One region of the Micromonospora sp. CA-259024 genome, then DNA from elsewhere that is predicted to be linked to it. Evidence: riboswitches for the same ligand, from Rfam matches in the RefSeq annotation. Region 1 holds a riboswitch; the other holds the start of a gene.
What was found. Region 1 has a riboswitch for cobalamin ahead of ACQEUX_RS10365 (CbtB domain-containing protein). Riboswitches for the same ligand answer to the same signal wherever they lie in the genome.
Positions count from the first base shown of each region.

Region 2: another riboswitch for cobalamin. It lies ahead of ACQEUX_RS29280 (ABC transporter substrate-binding protein); the one in region 1 lies ahead of ACQEUX_RS10365 (CbtB domain-containing protein).

Region 1 covers NZ_JBNJND010000001.1:2,361,423-2,366,678, forward strand. Annotated here, with positions in the region: gene ACQEUX_RS10355 (ABC transporter permease) at 1-681, opposite strand, end outside; gene ACQEUX_RS10360 (amidohydrolase family protein) at 1,376-2,254, opposite strand; cobalamin riboswitch at 2,603-2,747, shown strand; gene ACQEUX_RS10365 (CbtB domain-containing protein) at 2,783-2,986, shown strand; gene ACQEUX_RS10370 (CbtA family protein) at 2,977-3,747, shown strand; gene ACQEUX_RS10375 (histidine phosphatase family protein) at 3,744-4,340, shown strand; gene ACQEUX_RS10380 (GH92 family glycosyl hydrolase) at 4,446-5,256, opposite strand, start outside.
Region 2 covers NZ_JBNJND010000002.1:2,088,096-2,093,351, forward strand. Annotated here, with positions in the region: gene ACQEUX_RS29275 (M14 family metallopeptidase) at 1-1,641, shown strand, start outside; cobalamin riboswitch at 1,810-1,932, shown strand; gene ACQEUX_RS29280 (ABC transporter substrate-binding protein) at 2,019-2,948, shown strand; gene ACQEUX_RS29285 (FecCD family ABC transporter permease) at 3,040-4,209, shown strand; gene ACQEUX_RS29290 (ABC transporter ATP-binding protein) at 4,254-5,030, shown strand; gene ACQEUX_RS29295 (VOC family protein) at 5,051-5,256, opposite strand, start outside.

The sequences.
Region 1 (5,256 bases):
CAGGTGACGCCCCACCCGGATGCCGGAGCGGCGGGCGGCCTCCAGATTGGAGCCCATCGCGTAGGTGTACTGACCGAAGCGGGTCTGGGAGAGCAGGAAAGCGACCCCGACGGCGACGAGAACGGTGATCACGACGGCGAACGGAATGCCGAGGATCTCCCCGTTGCCGAGCAGTTGGAAGGATCGGGGCAGGCCGTAGACACCGACCGCTCCGGTGATGATGAAGACGAGACCGCGGCCGACGGACATCGTTCCCAGCGTCGCGATGAACGGCGGAATCCTGGCCACGGTCACCAGCAGCCCGTTCAACAGGCCGGCCAGCGCGCCGACACCGATCGCGACCACCGTCGCCGCCCAGAGTGGAAAGCCGAGGTCACGGACGACCATCGCTCCCAGAACGCCGGCGAGCGCGGCCACCGACCCCACGGACAGGTCGATGCCCTTCGTGATGATGACCATCGTCTGCGCCGTGGCGATGATGGCGATCACCGCTGTCTGCGCCCCGATGTTGAAGAGGTTGTCCGCCGTCAGGAAATAGGGACTCGCAAAGGTCAACGCGATGAACAGGACGACCAGCGCGGTGGCGGCGGTGAACTCCGAGACGGCGTGGGAGATGCGTTCCCGGAACCAGTCGCTGAGTTCGCCGCGCTGCGTGCCGGCGGGTGCCTCGACGGTACTCATCGTCGGACCTGACCTCCCCAAGCGTGGCGCCGGCACACGACGGAGGACCCGCCGGCGAGCCAGACACCTGTGAGCAACCGAGCCTCCTCGGATGGGAGAGGCATGAGTGCGAGCCCGCCCCGCCCGTGGAGATAGGTCGGATGTTTCCCTCGATCAGGCGTTACCATGCCACGCGTCCACGCGTGTTGCCAAGGTCTTGCGGCCATGTTTTGTCATCGTTACCGGGACCATCGGACGCATACGTCTGACCAAACCGGCACAACTGCGGCCGAGCGGCACGGGCCAGGCCCTCGGGGTGCCGTCAGCAGGCGGCTGACCAGCATTCGTCCACAGGGGATCGACGAACGCGGCTGGGGCGACGGCGCACCGCCCATGCCAGCACCGCGGTCCCACCAGGCGCTGTCAACGGTTACGCCGACCACCAGTTGCACCCCGCACCTCCGGGTGAGCCCTGCGGACCAGACCAGCGGACCATCGCCAGCATGTTATCGATAACATGCTATGTCTCCGGATGGAACCGTGGGCACCCCCGTCCCGCCGAGGCCGCGAGCGCGCCCGTCTCCGGTCAGGGACCCGGCCACGCGAGCCAGTCACTCGGCGGGTCGGTGACCGCTCGGCGATTCAGGCCGCGAGCCGGGCGGTGAGTCCGCGCGGCGAGGGCTTCCGGGCCGACAGGCCGCGAGCCCTCGCCGGGTCACGACGCGGCCAGCCGGTACGCCCGGCGGGCCGTCTGTCGCCAGATCGCCGCACGCTCGTCGTCACAAAGCGGGTCCAACAGGTCGGTGAGGGCCTCGACCCAGCGGGCGTACGACGTGGCGAGCAGGCACACCGGCCAGTCCGAGCCGAACATCAGCCGGTCCGGGCCGAACACCTCGAGCGCGTGCTCGACGGCGGGCCGCAGGTCCGCAGTCGTCCAGGACGGGCCATCCACCTCGGTCACCAGGCCGGAGAGCTTCGCCGTCGTGTTGGGCTCGGCGGCGAGCGCCCGCAGATCGCGGGGCCAGTCGCCGAGGCCGACGTGCCCGAGCGAGGGCTTGCCGAGATGGTCCAGGACGAACCGCATCTGCGGCAGGTCGCGGACGAGCCGGGTCGTCGCCGGCAGCTGGTGGTGGCGCACCAGCAGGTCGAAGGCGAGACCAGCGGCGCCCACCGTGGCGATGCCTCGCCGAACGTCCGGGCGGTCGAGGTACGCCGGGTCGGGTTCGGACTGGACGAGGTGGCGGATCCCGACCAGGCGTTCTCCGCCCCGTGCCGCCCGGAGTCGGTCGAGGCGATCGCCGACGTCGGCGGCGGTGAGGTCGACCCACCCGACGACGCCGGCGATGAGGGGGTCGTCGGCGGCGATGCCCAGCAGCTCAGGCGTCTCCGTCCGGGCGGCGACGGACTGAACGACGACGGTCTGGGTGACTCCGGCGGCCCGGGCCACCGGGGCGAGATCGACCGGGGTGAAGTCGTCGTCGATCGCGGCCATGGTGTGCGGGTCGATCCAGGGCTGCGGATGCCGTGCCCGGACCCAGAGGTGATGATGCGCGTCGACGATGCCTGGTCGCTGCGCGGCCACGTCGGTCGTCATCGGACACGCCCTGGCGCGTTCACGTACCCCCACACCCCGCTCAGTCATCGGTCGAACGTCCGGGTCGGCCCGGCGTCTCGGACCCGATCCAGCAGTTTGACCATGTTAGCGGTAACAGGCTGCCCGCGGGTCGCACGACGTGTGGACGTGCGGTGCGGACCGCCCCCGGAGGTCGGAGCAGCCGGCTGCGTGGGAGCGGGGCTCCGGTCGGCCCCCGACGTCGGCGTCGGACGCGCCAGCCGGCAACGATGCGAGTTTTGGTATGACGAATCCGCCGGTGGCGACCAGCGTCACCGAAGCGTCGACGAGCTGACGTGTCTGGGCTCCCGGCCCGGGTTGACCGTCTGCGGCGGCACCGATACCGTCGACCCACTATCTGCGGCGACGCGAGGGAAGCCGGTGTGAATCCGGCGCGGTCGCGCCACTGTGAGCGGTTGCCAGCTTTCGCTGGGATCCGCGAGCCAGGACGCTCGGTCGTCCGCAGCCTTGCGATGGGGACGCGTCATCCCCGGAGAGGTTCGTGTATTCATGTCTAGTTCCACGTCCAGCCAGCCGTTGGTCCACCCCGCTGGCACCGCTCGTCTCCTGTGGACGGCCCTGGCGACCGTCGTCGTGCTCACCCTGCTGGCCTACCTCGTCGCCTTCGACCAGGGGGCGGTCTCGCGCAGCGGGACGTACCTGCACGAGCTGATGCACGACGGCCGGCACCTGCTGGGTGTTCCGTGCCACTGAACGCCACCACCGCTCCCCCGTTCCTCACCGTCCTCGTCCGCGGGCTGCTCGCCGGCCTGATCGCCGGCCTGCTGGCGGGGGCGTTCGCCTACGTCGCCGGTGAACCACACGTCGAGGCGGCCATCGCCATCGAGGAGGCCGCGGCGCACGCCGAGCCCGCAGCCGGTGGGCACCAGCACGAGGACGGCCCGGTCACCCGCAGTGGGCAACGCGGCGGCCTGTTCCTGGCCACCGGCCTGTTCGGCGCCGCGATGGGTGGTCTGCTGGCCACGGCGTACGTCCTGCTGTCGCGCCGTCGGCGGACCTACGACGACGGACGTTCGGGCCTGCTGCTGGCCGGCGCGGCGCTGCTCGGCGCGGTGATCGTGCCGTTCCTCAAGTACCCGGCGAACCCGCCGGCGGTCGGCGACCCGGCCACCATCAACCAGCGGACCGGCACCTACCTGCTGATGGTGGTGCTCGGTCTGGTGGCCGTCTGGGCCGGCTCGCTGGGCTACCGGTCGGTCGGTGCCCAGGCACCGTGGTGGCTGCGCGTCACCGCGGCCGTCGGCGGATTCCTGCTCGTCACGACGGTGTCGTACGTGGTGTTGCCGTCCTTCCAGGAGGTCCCGGACGACTTCCCCGCGACCCTTCTGTGGAACTTCCGGCTGGCCTCCCTCGGCACCCAGGTGGTGCTCTGGACCGGGATCGGCCTGCTGTTCGCGGCCCTGATGCACCACGACCGGCGCCGCCGGGTCGCCGCCGCCCTTCCCAGCACGTGACCGCCACCAGCCTCCGGCTGGTCGCCCACGGTCACACCGCCGCCCTGCGCCGGGCCCGGTTCGGCGGGCTTGCCGACAGCTTGGACGAGGGCGGCCTGCGTGCCGCCCTCGCGCAGGCCCGCGCCGGGTCGGACCGGCGCGGGCACCTGGGCGTCCACGACGCCTGTCTGTCCAGTCCAGCGGCAGCGGCCAGGCAGACCGCCGAGGCCTTCGGCCTGACGCCCACCATCGAAGCGGCGTTGGCCGACTGCGACTACGACTCCTGGACCGGACGGTCATTCGAGGAGATCGCCGCCCAGCAGCCGCAGGCGCTGCACGAGTGGCTGTCCGCACCGAACTCCGTGCCGCACGGCGGCGAATCCGTCACGGCGGTGCGGGACCGGGTCGGTCGCTGGCTGGACGGGCAGCGCGGACGCGGCCAGCGGATCATCGCGATCACCCACCCGCTGGTGATCCGGGTCGCGGTGGTCCACGCCCTCGACCTGCCGATGGCGGCGTACCGGCAGGTGGACGTGGAGCCGTTGGCGATCGTCCGGCTCACCAGCCAGGGCGCGCGGTGGCAGCTACGACTGAGCGCGCCACGGGCGGGTTGAGAGCACGACCCGTTCGGACCACGAGTCTGCTGTCACCCCCGCAACGCAGTCGTGGGCGGGCCGTGATCACGGCCCGCCCACGATCTCTCTGCTACGCCCCGGCTTTTAGCCGGTGACGGTGAACGGCCGGGACACCTTCGTCTCTGACGTGGCACCGGTCAGCGTGACGCTGGTCGCGCCCGCCTTCGCCGCACCCGGGACACTGACCGTCGCACCGGAGATGACACCGTCGCCATTCGCGCGCACGGTGCTGACCGCGAGGCCGTCCCCGAAGGTGATCGTGACCACCTCGTTCGGCACGAACCCGGAACCGTCGAGGGTGATCGACGTACCGCGCGGGCCCGACGTGGTCAGCACCGCCACTCGCGGCTGGTAGGTCGGCGCCTCCGCCTGCCCGGTCACCTGGACGGTGGCCGTGGCCGGCGTACGAGAGGACGCGCCCGTCGCGGTGACGGCGTACCGGCCGGGCTGCGCGTCACCGGAGGTCGGGACCGAGGCTCGTACCGTTCCGGTCGCGGAGGCCGCGACCTTCGTGGTCCGGCCCGGGTCGGTGCCGACGCTGACGGTCACCTGCTCGCCGGCGGCGAACCCGCTGCCGTCGACGGTGATCGCGCCGCCAGTGGTGACGGTGCCGGCCGCCGACAGCGCGATCGCCGGCTGTGATCCGCCACGTGCCACGGTCACCGTGAAGGCCTCGGTGCTGCTCGACAGCTTGTCCCACGCGGTGACGTGCACCGTGTAGGTGCCCTCCCTCGTGTAGGTGTGCTGCCCGCTCATGGCGCCGGACGAACCGATCGTGACGTCCTCCGGAGCCGTACCGTCACCCCACTGGACGCGGGCGCGGTAGCCCGTCGTGCCGGGGTCGCCGGCGGTCACCGAGCCGAGGTTCGCCGCGAGGGCCTGCCCGGCGGTCGCC
Region 2 (5,256 bases), on a different contig from region 1:
TCCGCCACCGCGGGCGAGGCTGCCGCGATCGGCAAGCTGGGCTTCCGGCTGGAACCGCTCGCCCCGCCGCCGAACGCCGAGCGCGGTGCCGGCGAGGTGGGCACGCTGGCTTTCCCGCCCGCCGACTCCAACTACCACGACTACGCGGAACTGACCGCCGTCGTGAACCAGGTCGTCGCCGACCATCCGGCGATCGCCCGCAAGATCAGCATCGGTTCGTCGTACGAGGGCCGCGATCTGATGGCGGTGAAGATCTCCGACAACGTCGGCACCGACGAGAGCGAACCGGAGATCCTGTTCAACGCCCAGCAGCACGCCCGTGAGCACCTGACCGTCGAGATGGCGATCTACCTGCTCAACCTCTTCACCGACAGCTACGGCGGCGACTCCCGGATCACCAACATCGTCAACAGCCGGGAGATCTGGATCGTGCCGTCGGTCAACCCGGACGGCAGCGAGTACGACATCGCCACCGGGTCGTACCGGTCCTGGCGCAAGAACCGGCAACCCAACAGCGGCTCGTCGAACGTCGGCACCGACCTGAACCGCAACTGGTCCTACCAGTGGGGCTGCTGCGGCGGCTCGTCCGGAACCACCTCGTCGGAGACCTACCGCGGCCCGTCGGCGTTCTCCGCACCCGAGACGCAGGCGCTGCGCAACTTCGTCAACAGTCGCGTGGTCGGCGGCGCCCAGCAGATCAAGGCGAACATCGACTTCCACACGTACTCGCAGCTCGTGCTCTGGCCCTTCGGCTACACCACCGCGAACAACCCGTCCGGGATGAGCGCGGACCAGTACAACACCTTCGCCACCATCGGCCAGCAGATGGCGGCCACCAACAGCTACACGCCGGAACAGTCCAGTGACCTCTACATCGCCGACGGCACCAGCATCGACTGGATGTGGGCCACCCACGGCATCTGGGCGTACACCTTCGAGATGTACCCGGGCTCGTCCAGCGGCGGCGGGTTCTACCCGCCCGACGAGGTGATCCCCGCGCAGACGTCGCGCAACCGGGAGGCGGTGCTGATGCTCAGCGAGTACGCCGACTGCCCGTACCGGGCCATCGGCAAGCAGGCGCAGTACTGCGGCGGCGGTGGGGGCACCACGGTCTGGTCGGACACCTTCGAGACCGCCACCGGCTGGACCATCAACCCGGGCGGCACCGACACCGCCACCATCGGGGCGTGGGAACGGGGTGCCGCCCAGGCGACCACGTCCTCCGGCGCCAAGCAGCTCACCCCGTACGCCGGTGCCAACGACCTGGTCACCGGTCGGCTGGCCGGAACGGCGGCCGGTGACCACGACCTCGACGGCGGTGCGACCAGCGCCCGGTCCCCGGCGGTCACCCTGCCGTCGTCCGGCACGCTGACCCTCTCACTGGCCTGGTACCTGGCACACGGCTCGAACGCCTCGTCGGCGGACTACCTGCGGGTGAGCGTGGTGCACAACGGCGGCACCACGGCGCTGCTCACCCAGGCCGGCGCGGCGACCAACCGCAACGGGAGCTGGGCGGTGGCGAACCTCAACCTCACCCCGTACGCCGGCCAGTCGGTCAGCATCCTCGTCGAGGCGGCGGACGCCTCCGGCGCCAGTCTGGTCGAGGCGGCTGTGGACAACGTCACCATCACCTCCTCCTGATCGGGTGGGGCCCCGTCCCGCCCCCCGGCGGGGCCCCACCACCCTTCCCGAACCCCAGGATCCGGGACATATGCCCACGGCGGACACCCCGCCCCCGCCGTGCGGCAGCCCAAGAGATCGACTCGCCACGATCTGCCCTTGATCGATCCGGCACGTCCGGGCCGGTGCGCTACCGTCTTAGCGACCAGTCCGCAGCGAAGCCGGTGCGAAACCCGGCGCTGTCCCGCAACTGTGATGCCCCGCCGGACGGTGGGGACGAGCCAGGTCGCCTGCGGATCGGTCGCGATACGCGCTCTCGAGGAAGGGCGCCTCGTGGGCGGGCGTACGAAAGTCCCTGTCGGCGAAGCACCACACTCCTCGACCGACAGGAGGACCCCGTGTTCAGACGTACCCCTCGGCTCTTCGCCGCGACCCTCGCGGTCGCCGCGCTCGCGCTCGGCGCCTGCGCCCAGAAGGCCGACGACCAGCCGAGCGCCGGCACCGCAGCCGCCGCCTACCCGGTCACGGTCGGTTCGCTCACCCTCGACAAGCGCCCCGAGAAGATCGTCTCGCTGTCGCCCAGCGCCACCGAGATGCTCTTCGCGATCGGTGCCGGCCCCCAGGTGACCGCCGTCGACGACCAGTCCACCTACCCGGCCGACGCGCCCAAGACCGACCTGTCCGGTTTTCAGCCGAACGCCGAGGCGATCGCTGGCAAGAACCCCGACCTGGTGGTGCTCTCCAACGACACCAACAAGATCGTCGACCAGCTCGGCAAGTTGAAGATCGCGGTCTACCTGACCCCGGCGGCGACCACGCTGGACGACTCGTACCGGCAGATCACCGAGTTGGGCACCCTGACCGGGCACGCCGACCAGGCCACCGACGTCACCACCCGGATGAAGGACGACATCGCCAAGCTGGTCAAGGACCTGCCGCAACGTACCGAGAAGCTCACCTACTACCACGAGTTGGGCCCGGAGCTGTACAGCGCGACCAGCAAGACGTTCATCGGCTCGCTCTACAGCCAGGCCGGCCTGACCAACATCGCCGACCCGGCCGACGCGGACGGCAAGAACGGGGGCTACCCGCAGCTGTCCCAGGAGTTCATCGTCAAGGCCGACCCGGACTTCGTCTTCCTGGCCGACTCGAAGTGCTGCCAGCAGAACGCCGACTCGGTCAAGGCGCGCAGCGGCTGGGCCGGGCTCACCGCGGTGAAGAACAACCAGGTGGTCGCGCTGGACGACGACATCGCCTCGCGTTGGGGCCCGCGCGTCGTGGACCTGCTCCGCGTCATCATCGACGCGGTCGCCAAGGTACCGGCGTGACCGTCGTCCGTCGGTGAGCGCGCGGAATGAGCCGGGTGTGCGACTCCCGCGGTCGCTCACGGCAGAGGGCTCGGTGACCGGGGCGCCAGAGATGCCCGCCCCGGCACCGCCCACCCCGCCGGCCGGGACGCCCTCCGAGCCTCCGCGACCCGGGCTGCGACGTCCAGGGTCGTGGTTCGGGCCCCGGCGGCCGGGGCTTTCGCCGTCCTCGGCGCGGCCCGCCGGGCTGCGCACGCGCTGGCTGGTCGCCGGGGTGTTCGCGGTGCTCGTCGCGCTCGTCGCCGGGGTGTCGCTCGGCCCGGTGAGCCTGCCCCCGGGCAGCGTCGCCGCCGAGCTGCTCAACCTGATCCCGGGGGTGCACCTGGACAGCGGGCTGTCCGAGCGGGAGATCGCTATCGTCACCGAGCTGCGGCTGCCCCGGGTGGTGCTGGGCCTGCTCGTCGGCGGCCTGCTCGCCCTGGCCGGCGGCTGCTACCAGGGTGTGTTCCGCAACCCGCTCGCCGATCCGTACCTGCTCGGTGTGGCCGCCGGCGCCGGCCTCGCGGTCACCGCGGTGATCGCCCTCGGCGGCGCCGGTCGGCAGGGCGCGATCTCCGGACTGCCGATGACCATCCCGCTGGCCGCGTTCGCCGGTTCGCTGCTCGCCGTGACGATGACCTACCTGCTCGGTGCGGCCGGCGGGCGGAGCAGCTCACCAGCGATGCTGATCCTGGCCGGGGTGGCGGTCTCCGCCTTCCTCTCCGCCGGGCAGACCTACCTGCTGCAACGACACTCCGACAGCATCCAGCCGGTCTACTCCTGGCTGCTCGGCCGGCTGGCCACCGCCGGCTGGCACGACGTGCTGCTGGTGCTGCCGTACGCGGCGCTGACCACCGTGGTGGTGCTGCTGCACCGCCGCGAGCTGGACGTCCTCGCGGTCGGCGACGACGAGGCGAGGAGTCTGGGCCTGCACCCGCAGCGCACCCGGTACCTGCTGATCGCCGCCGCCTCCCTGGGGACCGCGGCGGCGGTCTCCGCGACCGGCCTGATCGGTTTCGTCGGCATCATCGTGCCGCACACCGTCCGGCTGCTGGCCGGGTCGAGCTACCGGGTGATCCTGCCGTTGTCACTGCTGTTCGGCGGTGCGTTCCTGGCGCTGACCGACGTGGTGGCCCGCACCGCCGTCGCCCCGGCCGAGGTGCCGATCGGGGTGGTCACCGCTCTCCTGGGCGGCCCGTTCTTCGTACTCGTGCTGCGGACCGCCCGCCGGGTGCTGACGTGAGCACCGAGACCGCCGGTGCGTCCGCTGGCGGTGCGTCCGCCGACGTGCCGGCCGTCGAGGTGCGCGGGCTGCACGTCGAGTTCGGCGGCACGCCGATCCTGACCGATGTCGACCTCACCGTCGCCGTCGGCGAGTGGGTCACCGTCATCGGCCCGAACGGCGCCGGCAAGTCGACCCTGTTGCGCGCCGTCGGGGGCCTGCTGCCCGCGCCGGGGGCGATCACCCTGTTCGGTACGGCGAGCGCCGCACTGCGCCGCCGGGACCGCGCCCGGGTGGTGGCCACGGTGGCACAGTCCCCGGTGGTGCCGCCCGGCATGTCGGTGCTGGACTACGTGCTGCTCGGTCGCACCCCGTACATCCCGACGCTGGGCCGGGAGTCGACCGCCGACGTCGACGCCGTGCACGAGGTGCTCGGGCGGTTGGACCTCACCGGTTTCCACCACCGCGAACTGGCCACCCTCTCCGGGGGCGAACGGCAGCGGGTGTTCCTCGCCCGAGCGCTCGCCCAGGGCGCGACGCTGCTGCTGCTCGACGAGCCGACCAGCGCACTCGACATCGGTCACCAGCAGGACGTGCTGGAACTCGTCGACCAGTTGCGCCGCGAGCACGGCCTGACCGTCCTCGCCACGATGCACGACCTCTCCCTGGCCGGCGAGTACGCCGACCGGATGGTGATGCTGGCCGGCGGCCAGGTGGTCGCCACCGGGACGCCGCCCGAGGTGCTGACCGAGCACCTGCTCGCGACCCACTACCGGGCCAGCGTCCGGGTGGTCACCGGTGACCATGGCCCCCTGGTGGTCCCCGTCCGCCCCCGCCGCTGACGCCCGGCGTGCCGGGTGGGTCAGGGGCCCAGGTCGATGACGGAGAAGAGGGCGCCCTGCGGGTCCCGTAGGGCGGCGAACCGGCCCGCGGGGATGTCCCGGGGCGGGACCAGGATCGTCCCGCCCAACTCGGCCGCGCGGGCCGCGGCGGCGTCCGCGTCGGCCACCGCGAAATAGACCGTCCAGTACGCGGGCAGGTCGGCCGGGAAGTCGTCGGCCAGCGGCG